DNA from 2 places in the Sphingomonas sp. CV7422 genome. Region 2 is predicted to be linked to the other one. Evidence: predicted binding sites of a transcription regulator. Region 2 holds the regulator's gene; the other holds the start of a gene.
What was found. The regulator LexA, encoded in region 2, represses DNA repair genes until DNA is damaged. The targets are predictions, from matches to a motif close to GTTCCNCNCTTGTTCT.
Positions count from the first base shown of each region.

Region 1: uvrA (excinuclease ABC subunit UvrA) is a predicted target of LexA. The motif match lies at 4,143-4,158, and genes of this name have one in related genera.

Region 1 covers NZ_CP115900.1:3,243,418-3,251,159, forward strand. Annotated here, with positions in the region: gene PBN85_RS15390 (M61 family metallopeptidase) at 1-1,682, opposite strand, end outside; gene PBN85_RS15395 (methyl-accepting chemotaxis protein) at 1,904-3,529, shown strand; gene PBN85_RS15400 (hypothetical protein) at 3,616-4,029, opposite strand; gene uvrA (excinuclease ABC subunit UvrA) at 4,166-7,072, shown strand; gene PBN85_RS15410 (hypothetical protein) at 7,085-7,594, opposite strand; gene PBN85_RS15415 (hypothetical protein) at 7,650-7,742, opposite strand, start outside.
Region 2 covers NZ_CP115900.1:1,466,751-1,474,492, reverse strand. Annotated here, with positions in the region: gene PBN85_RS07180 (anthranilate synthase component II) at 54-638, shown strand; gene trpD (anthranilate phosphoribosyltransferase) at 635-1,630, shown strand; gene trpC (indole-3-glycerol phosphate synthase TrpC) at 1,627-2,415, shown strand; gene moaC (cyclic pyranopterin monophosphate synthase MoaC) at 2,412-2,879, shown strand; gene PBN85_RS07160 (molybdopterin molybdotransferase MoeA) at 2,884-4,065, shown strand; gene lexA (transcriptional repressor LexA) at 4,124-4,810, shown strand; partial or broken gene PBN85_RS07150 (ComEC/Rec2 family competence protein) at 4,818-6,869, opposite strand; gene gltX (glutamate--tRNA ligase) at 6,950-7,742, shown strand, end outside.

The DNA.
Region 1 (7,742 bases), 1.8 Mb from region 2:
TCGCCGACCGAAGCGCCGTCGAGCGCCAGCACCATGTCCCCGCGCTCGACTCCCGCCGCATAGGCCGGCGCATCGGGCCGCGGCGGCGCGGCGACGATCACGTCGCCCGCCTCCCCCGCCGCGAGCGTCAGCCCCGACCAGCCATGCGCCGGATCGACAGGCCGCATCACCAATCCCGCCTGACGCAGCAGCGGCGCATAATCGGGCAGCGCGCTCGCATGGATGGAGCGATCGAAGAAGGCCTTGGCGAACCCCGCGTCGGTCAGCTCGGCGAGCCCGCGTTCGAGGTCGGCGGGTGTATAGGGGCGCTCACTGGCGCCGCGCGTCGTCCACAGGTGGCGCATATAGGCGTCGAGCGACAGCCGCGGATCGCGCTGCCGCAGCTCGAGGTCGAGCGCCAGCGCGATCACCGCGCCATAGGGATAATAGGAGACGAAGATATTGGGATTGACCGGATCGATCGACTTGGCGGCATCGACGAAGGGCGCGCGCAGGCTCATCTCCTCCGGTCCGCCGTAGCGCCGCGCCGGGCTGGTGACGACGCCGCTCAGCGTGCCGCCGAGCGTGCGCAGGAAGTCGTCGACGCTCATCTCGCCGGCGCGGCGGATCATCAGCGGCCCGTAATATTGCGTGAAGCCTTCGGCGAACCACAAGCTCGGCGTCGGATTGGCGCGGGTGAAGTCGAACGGCTCCAGCTCGGCGGGGCGCAGCCGCTCGACGTTCCAGCTGTGGACGAACTCGTGGCTCAGCGTGTTGAGCTGTGCGAACTTCGCCTCGGCGAGCCCGCGCTTGTCGGTGATGATCGTCGAGTTGCGATGCTCCATGCCGTCGCCGGTGATCTGCGGCAGATAGTCGGCGATGAACGTATAGGTGCCGTAATCATAACGCGGCGCCTGGCCGAACAGCGCATAATGCTGCGCGATCACCCGCTTGACCTTGGCGGTATAGACGTCGAGGTCGGCGTCGCTGCCGGCGTGGTGCACCGCCAGCCGCACGACATACCGTTTGCCGAGCGCATCGGTGATCGGCCATTCGCGCAGCGAAAAGGCGCTGATCTCGGTCGGGCTGTCCATGAAATATTGCAGATTGGGCGCCCAGAAGCTGTTCGTCCCCTGCCCCGCCGGCAATTGCGTCGCGATCCGCCAGCGGGGATCGAAGGGGTGGAAGCGCACGCGGATCGGCTGGTCGTCATAGCCCTGCGCCCACAAGAAGGTCGCAGGCATGTTGAGATGCGCGTGGCTGGTGTCGATCTGCGCATAGGTGCCGTCGCCCCAGTCGCCGTACAGCGTATAGGTGACGACGACGGTGCCGTCATGCCCCGCCACCGTCCAGCCATAGGGATCGCTGCGGATCACGGGGAGCGGCCGCCCGGCGCCATCCTTCGCCGAGACGGCATAGACGTTCTTGGCAAATTCGTGGATCGCATAGCGTCCGGGCGACGAGCGCGCCATCTGCACGCGCAGCGGCCCGGCCGGCACGCGCGCATAGGTGGCGGTGATCTGCGCCTCGTGATGCGCCGCATTGGCGAAGGACACGTCATAGGACGTTCCCGCCCGCGCGCCCGGATCCTGCGCGCGCTGCGCCGCCTCCGCCTGCGCGCCGGTCTGCGCCTGCGCCGGTGCCTGCGAGACGGCCGTGACCGCCATCACCGCTGCCGCCATCACCCCGAATTTGATCGTCATCGCGTCCCCGCCGTCGTTTCGCTCACTATTGGCAGCCGCCGCCGCGCCGGTCCACCGGTGTGCGACGACGGCTCTCTCGTCGCCGGTCATCTGCAATGCCCCTGATATTTCGCGGCTCGCCACCGTGACCGCGCATGATCCGTCTATAATGGAGCGGGCGGGGGATGGGCCTTGCCGGCGCAAAGGGTCGTAGCTTGCTGCGTAGCTTCAATATTCGCGTGATGGCGTCGCTCGCCGGCGCCATTCTGCTGCTGTGGCTGCTCGCCGCGATCACCTATAACGAGAATCGCCAGGTCGGTGCGACCTACCGCAGCGCCATCGACGCGCAGGAATATATGCACAGCGTCGCGGAGGTGCGCTCGGTCAGCCGCTCGCTGCAGCGCGATGCACTCAACCTGATCAGCGAGGAGGATCCGCTCGACCGATCGATCATCGTCAAGAAGTTCGAGGATCGCTCGCAATGGATGCGCAAGATGCTGCGCGATCTCGAAAGCGGCCCGGCGCATCATCTGCTGCCCGAGGATTATTTCCAATTGTCGTACACGGTGCTCGCCGCCTTGTCCGACGTTGCCGACACTGCGACCTCCGGCGATCGCGGCGACGCGATGCGCCTGTTCCGCCAGAAGGTTCGCCCCGCGGAACGGGCCGCATCGAAAGTCGTCGATACGCAGATCGAACTGATGGGCGCCCGTGTCGCCGCGCTGCGCGACACCGCCGAAAGCGCGCAACATTCGGCCAACCGCATGCTGATGATCGCGGTCCTCTTCCTCAGCGTGCTCGGCTTCGCCACGGGCGCGCTGGTGGAAATGGTGCGCCGTTCGCAGACGCGACTGATCGTGCGCAACCTCGGCAGCGGCCTGCACAAGCTCGCCGGGGGCGATCTCACCGTCCGGATCGATGGCGTGCTCGCCGGCGAATTCGGCAAGCTCAAAAGCGACTTCAACCATGCCGCCGATGCGCTCGGTTCGGCGCTCGCAACGATCCGGCGCAGCGCCATGGACATCAGCGCCGGCGCGGACGAGCTGATGGAATCGTCGACCGATCATTCGGCCCGCACCGAACGTCAGGCGGCCAGCCTCGAAGAAACCGCCGGCACGCTGCAACAGCTCAGCGAGGCCGTCACCAATTCCGCGCAGCACGCCGCGCAGGTGCGCAGCACCGTCGCCGCGGCGAACGTCGATGTCGAGAAATCGGGCGCCCTGCTGCGTGACGCGGTGGCCGCGATCACCCGGCTCGAGCAATTTTCCGAAGAGATCGCCGATATCCTGGTGGTGATCGACCGGATCGCCTTCCAGACCAATCTGCTCGCGCTCAACGCGGGGGTCGAGGCCGCGCGCGCCGGTGATGCGGGCAAGGGCTTCGCCGTGGTCGCGCTCGAGGTCCGCGCGCTCGCCGGTCGCTCCGCCAAGGCGGCAGAGGACGTCAAGAAGCGGATCGGCCGGTCGACCGAACAGATCCATGTCGGCGTCCGCTCGGTCCACGACGCCGAAGCGATGCTGGATCAGGTGATCGAACGCGCCGGCAGCGTCGCGTCGATCACCGCCAATATCGCCGACAATATCGAACAGCAGTCGCTCGCGCTGCGACAGATCACCGCCGCGGTCGCCGAACTCGACAGCGTCACCCAGCAGAATGCGGCGATGGCGGAGGAGCAGAGCGCCGCCGCGCGCAAGCTGGTCCATGAGACCAAGGTGATGACCGGTCAGATCGAGCAGTTCCGCTTCAGCGAATGGGAGGTCGCCAACGACCGCCTCCCCGATTTCGAACCGCGACCGGTCTGGCCGCTCCGCCCGACCGAAATCTCGCCGCGGGTGATCGCGCCGCTCCCCAAGCAGCGCCTGCCCTGACCGGCGTCGGGCGGCGCTGCGCCTGAGCGAGACCGGGCGACGGCGGCTCCGACCGGCGACGCCGGCCTTAGCCCCGCCGGGCGGCCCTAGCCCGCCTTGCCGCCGAACAGTCGGCCGAGCATCGCCTCCGCCGCCTTGCCGACCGCGGCGGCGATCGCCTGCGGATCGGGCTGGGTCTGGGTGCTCTGCGGCGGCGCCTCGGGGCGGGGCGGTTCGGGCGGCCCGTCCCCGCTCGGCGGCACGGGAGTTGCCGGCGGTGTCGGCGGCACCGGCCGTTCCGCCGCCGGCCGCGTCGCCTCGCTGCGCCGCGCCTGGCCCTTCGCCACCGCCGCGGTCGCGGCGGTCGCCGCCATCGTCAGCCCCGCCGCAAGCCACTCGCGCCCCTGCGGGCTGTTCGCCTTCTCGAGCAGCGCCCCGCCGACCTCGCGCACCTCCTTGGGCAGGCGGATGCCGAGCACCTCCTTGGGGAGCTTCGCCTTCGCCTTCTTCTTCTTGCCCATCTGCCGGCCCTTCTGCCTGTGTGTCGTCGAGATAAGACACCATCGGCGATGTTTCAACGTGGTGCTGGCAAGCGCCTCCCTGCGTTCCTACTTCCCGCACTAGCCTCAGCCACAGAACAGAAGTAGAACCCGCCTTATGCTGACCAAGATCACCGTCCGCGGCGCGCGCGAGCACAATCTCAAGGACGTCGATGTCGACATCCCCCGCGATACGCTGACCGTGATCACCGGCCTGTCGGGATCGGGCAAGTCGAGCCTCGCCTTCGACACCATCTATGCCGAAGGCCAGCGCCGCTACGTCGAATCGCTGTCCGCTTATGCCCGCCAGTTCCTCGAACTGATGCAGAAGCCCGACGTCGATCATATCGAAGGCCTGTCGCCGGCGATCTCGATCGAGCAGAAGACGACCAGCCGCAACCCGCGCTCGACCGTCGCCACCGTCACCGAAATCTACGATTACATGCGCCTGCTGTGGGCGCGCGTCGGCATCCCCTACAGCCCCGCGACCGGCGAGCCGATCGCCGCGCAGACCGTCAGCCAGATGGTCGACCGCGTCATCGCTCTGCCCGAGGGCACGCGCCTCTATCTGCTCGCCCCCGTGGTGCGCGGCCGCAAGGGCGAATATCGCAAGGAGCTCGCCGAATGGCAGAAGGCGGGCTTCACCCGCGTCCGCGTCGACGGCCAGATCCACGAGATCGACGAGGTGCCGGCGCTCGACAAGAAGTTCAAGCATGACATCGAGGTCGTCGTCGACCGCCTCGTCATCCGCGAGGATATCGCGACGCGGCTCGCCGAATCGTTCGAGACCGCGCTCAAGCTCGCCGACGGTCTCGCTTATGTCGACCCCGCCGATCCGGTCGAGCCGCACACGCCCAAATCGGAAGTGCTCGGCGACAACGCGCCCGCCGGCCGGATCGTCTTCTCCGAGAAATTCGCCTGCCCGATCAGCGGCTTCACCATCGCCGAGATCGAGCCGCGGCTATTCTCGTTCAACGCGCCGCAGGGCGCCTGCCCGGCCTGCGACGGGCTCGGCGAGAAATTGCTGTTCGACGAGGATCTCGTCGTCCCCAACCACGGGCTCAGCATCAAGAAGGGCGCGGTGGTGCCCTGGGCCAAGTCCAACCCGCCCTCGCCTTATTACATGCAGGTGCTCGGCAGCCTCGCGCGCGAATTCGACTTCAGCCTCGACACGCCCTGGTCCGACCTGCCCGAGGCGATCCACGCGCTGATCCTGCACGGCAGCCGCGGCAAGGCGGTGACGCTGACCTTCGTCGACGGCAAGAAGGCCTATGACGTCAAGAAGCCGTTCGAAGGCGTGATCGGCAATCTCAACCGCCGCCTGCTCCAGACCGAGAGCGCGTGGATGCGCGAGGAACTCTCCAAATATCAGAGTTCGCGCCCCTGTGAGGTCTGCCACGGCGCGCGCCTCAAGCCCGAGGCGCTGGCGGTCAAGGTGGCGATGCAGGACATCGCCTATGCGACGCATCTGTCGGTGGTCGACGCGCTCGCCTTCTTCACCGATCTGCCCAACCATCTCGGCGACCAGCAGCGCGCGATCGCCGAACGCATCCTCAAGGAGATCGTCGAGCGGCTGGGCTTCCTCAACAACGTCGGCCTTGATTATCTCAACCTCGATCGCACCAGCGGCACTTTGTCGGGCGGCGAGAGCCAGCGCATCCGCCTCGCCAGCCAGATCGGCAGCGGCCTGTCGGGCGTGCTCTACGTGCTCGACGAACCCTCGATCGGCCTGCACCAGCGCGACAATGACATGCTGCTCGCGACGCTGCGGCGCCTGCGCGATCTCGGCAATACCGTGCTGGTCGTGGAGCATGACGAGGATGCGATCCGTACCGCCGATTATGTCATCGACATGGGGCCGGGCGCCGGCGTCCACGGCGGAGAGATCGTCGCGCAGGGCACGCTCAAGCAATTGCTCAAGAGCAAGACCAGCATCACCGCCGATTATCTCAACGGCACGCGCCAGGTGCCGGTGCCGGCCAAGCGCCGCAAGGGCAATGGCAAGCAGCTCACCGTCCACAATGCGCGCGCCAACAACCTGACCGGCGTCACCGCGAGCATCCCGCTCGGCACCTTCACCTGCATCACCGGCGTATCGGGGTCGGGCAAGTCGAGCTTCACCATCGACACGCTGTTCGCCGCCGCGGCGCGGGCGCTCAACGGCGCGCGCATCCTCGCCGGCAAGCACGACAAGGTGACGGGGCTCCAGCATCTCGACAAGGTGATCGACATCGATCAGTCGCCGATCGGCCGCACCCCGCGCTCCAACCCGGCGACCTATACCGGCAGCTTCACGCAGATCCGCGACTGGTTCGCCGGCCTGCCGGAAAGCCAGGCGCGCGGCTACAAGCCCGGCCGGTTCAGCTTCAACGTCAAGGGCGGCCGCTGCGAGGCGTGCCAGGGCGACGGCGTGCTCAAGATCGAGATGCACTTCCTCCCCGACGTCTACGTCACCTGCGACGTCTGCCACGGCGCGCGCTACAATCGCGAGACGCTGGAGGTGAAGTTCAAGGGCAAGAGCATCGCCGACGTGCTCGACATGACGGTCGAGGATGCCGCGGAGTTCTTCAAGGCGGTGCCGCCGATCCGCGACAAGATGGAGATGCTGGTCGAGGTCGGCCTCGGCTACGTCAAGGTCGGCCAGCAGGCGACGACACTGTCGGGCGGCGAGGCGCAGCGCGTCAAGCTCGCCAAGGAACTCGCCCGCCGCGCGACCGGCAACACGCTGTATATCCTCGACGAGCCGACCACCGGCCTGCATTTCGAGGACGTGCGCAAATTGCTCGAAGTGCTCCACGCCTTGGTCGAGCAGGGCAATACGGTGGTGGTGATCGAGCATAATCTCGACGTCATCAAGACCGCCGACTGGGTCGTCGACCTGGGGCCGGAAGGCGGCGTCAAGGGCGGCGAGATCGTTGCCGTCGGCACGCCCGAGACGGTGGCGAAGGAGCCGCGAAGCTTCACGGGCAAGTATCTGGCGCCGTTGTTGAAGCCGCGCGGTGGGGAGGCGGTGGCGGCGGAATAGCGCCGCCACCGCCTACCCTGACGCGGTTTCGGAACTAGGATCAGCCTCTCCGCAACAATCCTCCAATTGCTGACCGAGGGAGAAGGGGTGGCGGACATAGGCATCCCGCCAATCGGGCTTAACCCGATCAAGCATTTCTGCCTCCACCGCGCCAAGCACATAGAAGGCATTGCGCCTCCAGATCGCGAGTCCCTGATCGTTGATGGCGCGCAGGCTCGTCGTCAGCCCGGCCCAGCGGTCCGCTGCAACGGCGGCGACCGCCGCGTCGGTACGACTGGCCCGCCGCCCCAGCGTCAATTCGGTCCACCGTGCGACACCCTCCTGCCCGATCTGAAACTCGGCATAGACCCAGGCAACGTCTCCTGAGGCTGCGCGCGCCGCACGACGCGCCTTCAGATAATCCGCAATCAGCTGCCGGTCCTTATCAGCTAGACGATTCGATAGGAATGCCAGCGCACGATCGGTCATGACCTTGAATGCCGCGACGACGTTTGGCTGCTTATAGGGGAAGGAATAGCCCAATATCCAGTCCGTCCCGGATGTTCCGAGATGCCGCCCAACATCTGCAACCGTCCGATTATAACTCGGGATATTCGCCTGATATTGATGGGAATGTCTCATGATTTAGGGTGACGATCCATTCAGGCCGAGAGAGGCCCACTGCCGAGGG
Region 2 (7,742 bases):
TGCCAGCGCGCAACAGGCGTTGCACCGGCGGCGGCATCGGCTATGGCGTCGCGATGATCTTGGTCGTCGACAATTACGACAGCTTTACCTGGAACCTCGTCCACTATCTGATGGAATTGGGGAGCGAGGTGGAGGTGGTGCGCAACGATGCCATCTCCGCCGGGCAGGCGCTGTCCTCGGGCGCCGAGGCGTTCCTGATCTCGCCCGGCCCGTGCACGCCGACCGAGGCGGGGGTCAGCCTCGACCTGGTCGCCGCCGCTGCCGATGCCGGCCGGCCGCTGCTCGGCGTCTGCCTCGGCCATCAGGCGATCGGCCAGCATTTCGGCGGAACGGTGGAGCGCGGCGGGCTGATGCACGGCAAGACCTCGCCGGTCAGCCACGACGGCACCGGCCTGTTCGAGGGCCTGCCCTCGCCGTTCACCGCGACGCGCTATCACAGCTTGATCGTCCGCGACGTGCCCGCGCCGCTGCTCGTCAACGCGCGCGCCGACGACGGCCACGTCATGGGCTTCCGCCACACCACCCTCCCCATTCACGGCGTGCAATTCCACCCCGAGAGCATCGCCACCGAACATGGCCATGCGATGCTCGCCAATTTCCTGCGCATCGCCGGCATCGCGGTGAAGGCGGCGGCGTGACGACGCACGCCCTGCTGCCCGATCCGGCGACGCCGCTGGCGCGCGAAAGCGCCGCGCAGGCCTTTGCCGACATCCTCGACGCCCGCGTCTCCGAAGAGGCGATCGCCGCCTTCCTGATCGCACTGGCGGAGCGCGGCGAGACGAGCGTCGAGATCGCCGAAGCGGCGCGGGCATTGCGCGCCCGGCTCGTGCCCGTCGCCGCCCCGGCGGGGGCGATCGACGTCTGCGGCACCGGCGGCGACGGTCATCACACGCTCAACGTCTCGACCGCGGTGGCGCTGGTCGTCGCCGCCTGCGGCGTACCCGTCGCCAAGCATGGCAATCGCGCCGCCTCGTCCAAGGCGGGCGCGGCCGATACGCTGGAGGCGATCGGGCTCGACATGGCGGTGGCGGGCGCGACCGCGGAAGGCAGCCTCGCCGATCTCGGCATCGCCTTCCTGTTCGCCGCCAACCATCATCCCGCGATGGCGCGGATTACCCCGATCCGCCGCCGCATCGGCCGGCGGACGATCTTCAACCTGATGGGACCGCTCGCCAATCCGGCGCACGTCACGCATCAGCTGATCGGCATCGCCCGGCCCGATTATGCGGGTCTCTACGCCGAGGCGCTGGCGCAGCTCGGGACCGGCGGCGCGGCGGTGATCAGCGGCGAGGAAGGGCTCGACGAACTGTCGACCGCCGGGCCCAGCATCGCGGTCAGCATCGGCAGCACGAATCTGCCGCCCCGCATCACGCCCGAGGATGCCGGCCTGCCCCGCCACCCGCTCGCCGCGATCCGCGGCGGCGACCCCGCCTATAACGCCGCCGCCTTGCGCCGCCTGCTCGCCGGCGAGGCCGGTGCCTATCGCGACGCGGTGCTGCTCAACGCCGCCGCCGCGCTCGTCGTCGCCGGCCGTAGCCCTCACCTCACCGCCGGCGCGACGGCCGCCGCCGCCGCGATCGACGACGGCCGCGCAGCCGCGCTGCTCGATCGCTGGATCGCCTACCGATGACCAATATCCTCTCCCGCATCATCGAGACCAAGCGCGCCGAAGTCGCCGCGCGCAAGGCGACGACCAGCCTCGCCGACCTCGACGCGCGGATCGCCGCCGTCACGCGTCCGCGCGGCTTCCGCGCCGCGCTCGACGCCCGCTCGGGTCCCGCGCTGATCGCCGAGATCAAGAAGGCCAGCCCGTCCAAGGGCGTGATCCGCGCCGACTTCGATCCGCCGGCCCATGCCCGCGCCTATCAGGCGGGCGGCGCCGCCTGTCTGTCGGTGCTGACCGACGAACAATGGTTCCAGGGCTCGGACGACTATCTGATCGCCGCACGCGCCGCCTGCGATCTGCCGGTGATCCGCAAGGACTTCATGGTCGATCCGTGGCAGGCGACCGAAAGCCGCTCGATCGGCGCCGACGCGATCCTGATCATCGTCGCCGCGCTCGACGACAATCAGATGGCGGAGATCGAGGCGTCGGCACGCGAATGCGGCATGGACGTGCTGGTCGAGGTGCATGACGCACACGAACTCGACCGCGCGCTGCGGCTGCAATCGCGGCTGATCGGCGTCAACAACCGCGACCTGCGCGATTTCACCGTCGACTTCGCCCGCACCTATGATCTCGTCGCCAAGGCGCCGGCGGGCTGCACCTTCGTCGCCGAGAGCGGGCTGGAGCGGCGCGAGGACCTCGATGCGATGGCGGCGCACGGCGTTCATTGCTTCCTGATCGGCGAGGCGCTGATGCGCGCCGACGATGTCGAGGCGGCGACGCGCGCGATGATCGGCGCCGAGGCGTGACCCGCCTCACCCATATCGACGCCGAGGGCGCCGCGCATATGGTCGATGTCGGCGGCAAGGCGGTGACCAGCCGCCGCGCGGTCGCCACCGGTCATATCGCGGTCGCTGCCGAGGCGCTCGCCGCGATCCGCGACGGCGCGGCCAAGAAGGGCGACGTGCTCGCGGTCGCGCGGATCGCCGGGATCATGGCCGCCAAGCGCACCGCCGAGCTGATCCCGCTCTGCCATCCGCTGCCGCTGACCCGCGTCACGCTCGACCTGACGATCGACGCGGGCGGCATCACCGCCACCGCGCTGACCGCGACCGACGGCAAGACCGGGGTGGAGATGGAGGCGCTCACCGCCGTCTCGGTGGCGCTGCTCACCGTCTATGACATGGCCAAGGCGATCGACCGGGCGATGGTGATCTCCGGCATCCGTCTGCTCGAAAAGGCCGGCGGCGCGTCCGGCGACTGGCGCGCCTGAGGCGATGACGCTGCTGCCGATCGCCGAGGCGCAGGCGCGTCTGTTCACCGCCGCGCCGCGCGTCGCCGAGGAGACGGTGCCGCTCGCGCAGGCCGCGGGGCGCTGGCTCGCCGACGACGTCGTTGCGCAGCGCACGCAGCCCGCGCACGACCTCTCCGCGATGGACGGCTATGCGATCCGCTTCGTCGACCTGCCCGGCCCGTGGACGCTGATCGGCGAGAGCGCGGCCGGGCGGCCGTTCGACGGCACGATCCAGCCCGGCGAGACCGTCCGCATCTTCACCGGCGCGGTGATGCCCGCCGGCGCCGATACGGTGATGATCCAGGAAGAGGTGGACGCGCAGGGCGCCGCGATCCGACTCACCGGCGAAGGGCCGGCGCATCCGGGCCGCAACACCCGCCGCCGCGGCCTCGACTTCACCGCCGGCGACACGCTGGTGCGCAGCGGCGAGCGGCTGACCCCGGCGCGGATCGCCGTCGCCGCGACCGGCGGCGTCGGTGCGCTGTGCGTCCACCGCCGCGTCCGTGTCGCGATCTGCGCGACCGGGGACGAACTGGTCGATCCCGGCCAGCCCGCCTCGCCCGATGCCTTACCCGAATCGAACCGCGCGATGCTCGCCGCGATGCTTGCCGATCTGCCGGTCGAGCTGATCGACCTCGGCATCCTGCCCGACGATCTGGCGACGCTGCGGGACGCCTTCGCGCGGGTCGACGCCGATCTGCTGGTCACCACCGGCGGCGCATCGGTCGGCGATCACGATCTCGTCCGGCCGGCGCTCGAGGCCGCGGGCGGCCAGATCGATTTCTGGCGGATCGCGCTGCGGCCCGGCAAGCCGATGATGGCGGGGCGACGCGGCGCGATGCAGGTGCTCGGCCTGCCGGGCAATCCGGTGTCCGCCTTCGTCACCGCGATCCTGTTCGTCAAACCGGTGATCGCGCATCTCGCGGGCGCCGCCGACCCGCTGCCGCGCGCGACGCTGGCGCTGCTCGGCGAGGACCTGCCCGCCAATGGCGCGCGCACCGACTATCTGCGTGCCGAGATACGCGACGGCCGCGCTTATGCCTCGACGATCCAGGACAGTTCGATGCTGCTGACGCTGGCCCGGTCGCAGGCGCTGATCATCCGCCCGGCCGGCGCCGCGGCGGCACGGGCGGGCGACTCGGCAGATATCCTCGTCATCGCTTGACGGACGCCATCCTGTTCCCTAGAAGTTCCGCGTCTGTTCTGACGGGGAAGGATCGCCCATGCTCACGCGCAAGCAGCACGAGCTCGTATGCTTCATCAACGATCGGCTGGAGGAAACCGGCATCTCGCCCTCGTTCGAGGAGATGAAGGAGGCGCTCGACCTCAAGTCGAAGTCGGGCGTGCATCGTCTGATCAGCGCGCTTGAGGAACGGCATTTCATCCGCCGCCTGCCCAACCGGGCGCGCGCGCTCGAAGTGCTGCGCATGCCGGAACGGTCGGAGCGCAAGCCCGCCGCGTCGACGGCGCCGGCCGCACCGCCGCCCGCCAAGACCAACGTCCGCGCCGCACCGGCGCCCGCCAATGACGTGATCGAGATCCCGCTGCACGGCCGGATCGCCGCCGGCCTGCCGATCGAGGCGTTCGAGGGCAGCTCGACGCTCGCCGTCCCCGCCGCCCTGCTCGGCAGCGGCGAACATTATGCGCTCGAAGTATCCGGCGACTCGATGGTCGAAGCCGGCATCCTCGATGGCGATTATGCGCTGATCCGTCGTACCGAGGTCGCCCGCGACGGGGAGATCGTCGTCGCGCTGATCGACGACAGCGAAGCGACGCTCAAATATTTCCGCCGCGAGGGCGCGATGGTCCGGCTCGATCCAGCCAATCGCGCCTACGAAGCGCAGCGCTACGTCCCCTCGCATGTCCGCGTGCAGGGCAAATTGTCGGGCATCCTGCGCCGCTACGACTGAGCCGGGCGATCCGCCAAGGATGGCGGTCGCCGGGCTGTAGCACCGTGCGCACCCGTCGGCTTTCCAGGTCGATCGCGACGCCGCCGGTGCGGCGCAGGAGCGGTGCATCGAGCCGCAGCCAGCGCGGGCGGCAGGATCGCGGCAGCCGCCGTTCGCTGACGACGATGTCCGCCGCATGGCAGGCGCCGATCAGCGCGGCACGATCGACCGGATAGGCGCTGCGCGTCGCGACGATCCGCCATGCGCGCTCTGTGCTCCCCAGCGTGACGATACAGGCATCCGCCGAGCAGCGCGCCGCCGCCTGACCGCTGAGCGGCAACGGCTCGCCGTCGATGCCACCATTTTCGGCGAGCATCGCCCGCGTGTAATCGCCGGCGCGCTCGCGGAGCAAGGCGAGCCGTCCGTCGACCCGTACCGCCATATGGCGGCCATCCCCCGTCACCAGCAGATCGGGGGCAGGCGCCTGCATCATCCACCAGCCGCCGAGCAGGATCGGCAGCAGCCCCCAGCGCCGCACCCGCGTCCGCCACAGCATCAGCCACAGTCCGCCGCCGACGATCAGCGCGAACGCCGCGGCCGACATCGCCGGCAACGCAATCCCCGATCCCGGCAGCGCGGCGACGCGGTGGGCGATCACCAGCAACAGCCGCAACGCGAGATCGGTCAGCCACCAGACCGGTGGGCCGAGGCCGACCGTATCGGCGAGCAACGCCGCCGCTTCGAGCGGCATGACGACGAAGGTGGTGAGCGGGATCGCGACGATATTCGCCGCCGCGCCGTACAGCCCCGCCTTGTGGAAGTGGAAGACCGCGATCGGCATCAGCGCCGCCTCGACCACGACGCCGGTGAGCAGCAACGCAGCGCCTTCGCGCAGGATACGGCGACGCCAGGGCTCGTCGCGCTGCCGGAACCAGCCGGCGACGCGCGGATGGTCGTGGAGCGTGACGATCGCCGCGATGGCGGTAAAGGACAATTGGAAGCTCGGCCCGGTCACCGCCTCGGGCCAGACCAGCATCACCGCGATGGCACCGCCGGCGACCAGCCGCAACGTCATCGCCTCCCGCCCCAGCACCAGAGCGGCGAGCACCAGTAGCGCGGCGACGCACGAGCGGATCGTCGGCACCTGACTGCCGGTCAGCCAGGTATAGCCGATCGCCGCCAGCGCCCCCGCCGCCGCCGCGACCAGCGGCAGCCGCCAGCGGATCGCCAGCCACGGCGACAGCGCGAGCAGCCGCAGGACGCACAGCATCGTCGCCCCCACCGCGGCGGTGATGTGCAAGCCGCTCACCGAGAGCAGATGCGCCAGCCCGGCGCGCCGCATCGCATCGGCATCGGCCACGGTGATCGCGCCCTCGTCGCCGGTGGCGAGCGCTGCGGCGATACCGCCGCGACTGCCCGGCAGGCGCGACAGGATATGGCTGGTCAGCCCCGCGCGCAGCCCCTCGCCCGCCGCGCTCCGGATCACCCGCACCGGCGCGAAGCCGCGCCCGGTCGCGCCGATCCCCGCAAACCAGGCGACGCGCGCGAAGTCATAGCCGCCCGGCACCGCCGCATCGGCTGGCGGCATCAGCCGCGCGCGCAGCCCGATCACCGCCCCCTCGCCCAGCCCGTCGGGCGCGTCGCCGATCGGCAGGTTGATCCGCACCCGCGGCGGCACGCCCACGCTGTCGCTGCGCAGCGTCAGGCGGATGAGGTCGCGCGCCGGCAGCGGCTCGACCCGCTCGACCTCTCCCTGCACCGCGACGACGGCGGGGCGTGCCAATATCGGTGCGGCGACGCGCTCGGCCCGCCACCAAATCGACGCGAGCCCCGCCGCCGCGGCCAAGCCGCCGATCGCCACCACCCGCCCCGCCCGCCCGTCCCCCGCCAGCGCGATGCCGGCGAGCGCGGTCGCGACGCAGAGCAACAGCATGGCGGTCCAGCTCGCCGGATCGGGCAGCACGAACCAGGCGGCGATGCCGCCACCGAAGCTCACCGGCAGCCAGAGGATCAGCGTATCGCGTTCAGCCTCCAGCCATTCTTCGATACCGAGCTGTAACCGAACGGGACGCCGCGGCATTTGAAGGGGCATGATCCGCGTGCTACGGCGCGCCTCGGCCGCCCTGGCCGTCACGTCTCAAACCCCGGGAGCATGCGCTGTTGAGCGCCACGATCGATCGCCACGCCCATCACCAGCCGACCGAGGTCGTGACGCGGTTCGCGCCGTCGCCGACCGGCTATCTGCATTTGGGCGGCGCGCGTACCGCCCTGTTCAACTGGCTCTACGCGCGGCATCACGGCGGCCGCTTCCTGCTGCGCATCGAGGATACCGATCGGGCGCGGTCGACCCAGCCGGCGATCGACGCGATCCTCGGCGGACTGCGCTGGCTCGGCATCGACTGGGATGGTGACGCCGTCTTCCAGTTCGCCCGCGCCGATCGCCATGCCGAGGTCGCGCATCAGATGGTCGCAACCGGCCATGCCTATCGCTGCTACATGACCGCCGACGAGATCGCCGCGCAGCGCGCCGCGGCGCAGGCCGCCAAGACGCCGCTGCGCATCCGCAGCCCGTGGCGCGACGCCGATCCGGCGACCGCGCCCGCCGACGCGCCCTTCGTCGTCCGGCTCAAGGCGCCGCGCGACGGTGCGACGACGATCGAGGATCGCGTCCAGGGTTCGGTGACGGTGCAGAATGCCGAACTCGACGATCTCATCCTGCTGCGCTCGGACGGGACGCCGACCTATATGCTCGCGGTCGTCGTCGACGATCACGACATGGGGGTGACGCACGTCATCCGGGGCGACGACCACCTCAACAACGCCTTCCGCCAGCTGCCGATCTACCGCGCCAACGGCTGGCCCGAACCAATCTATGCGCATATCCCGCTGATCCACGGCACCGACGGCGCCAAACTGTCCAAGCGCCACGGCGCGGTCGGGATCGAGGCCTATC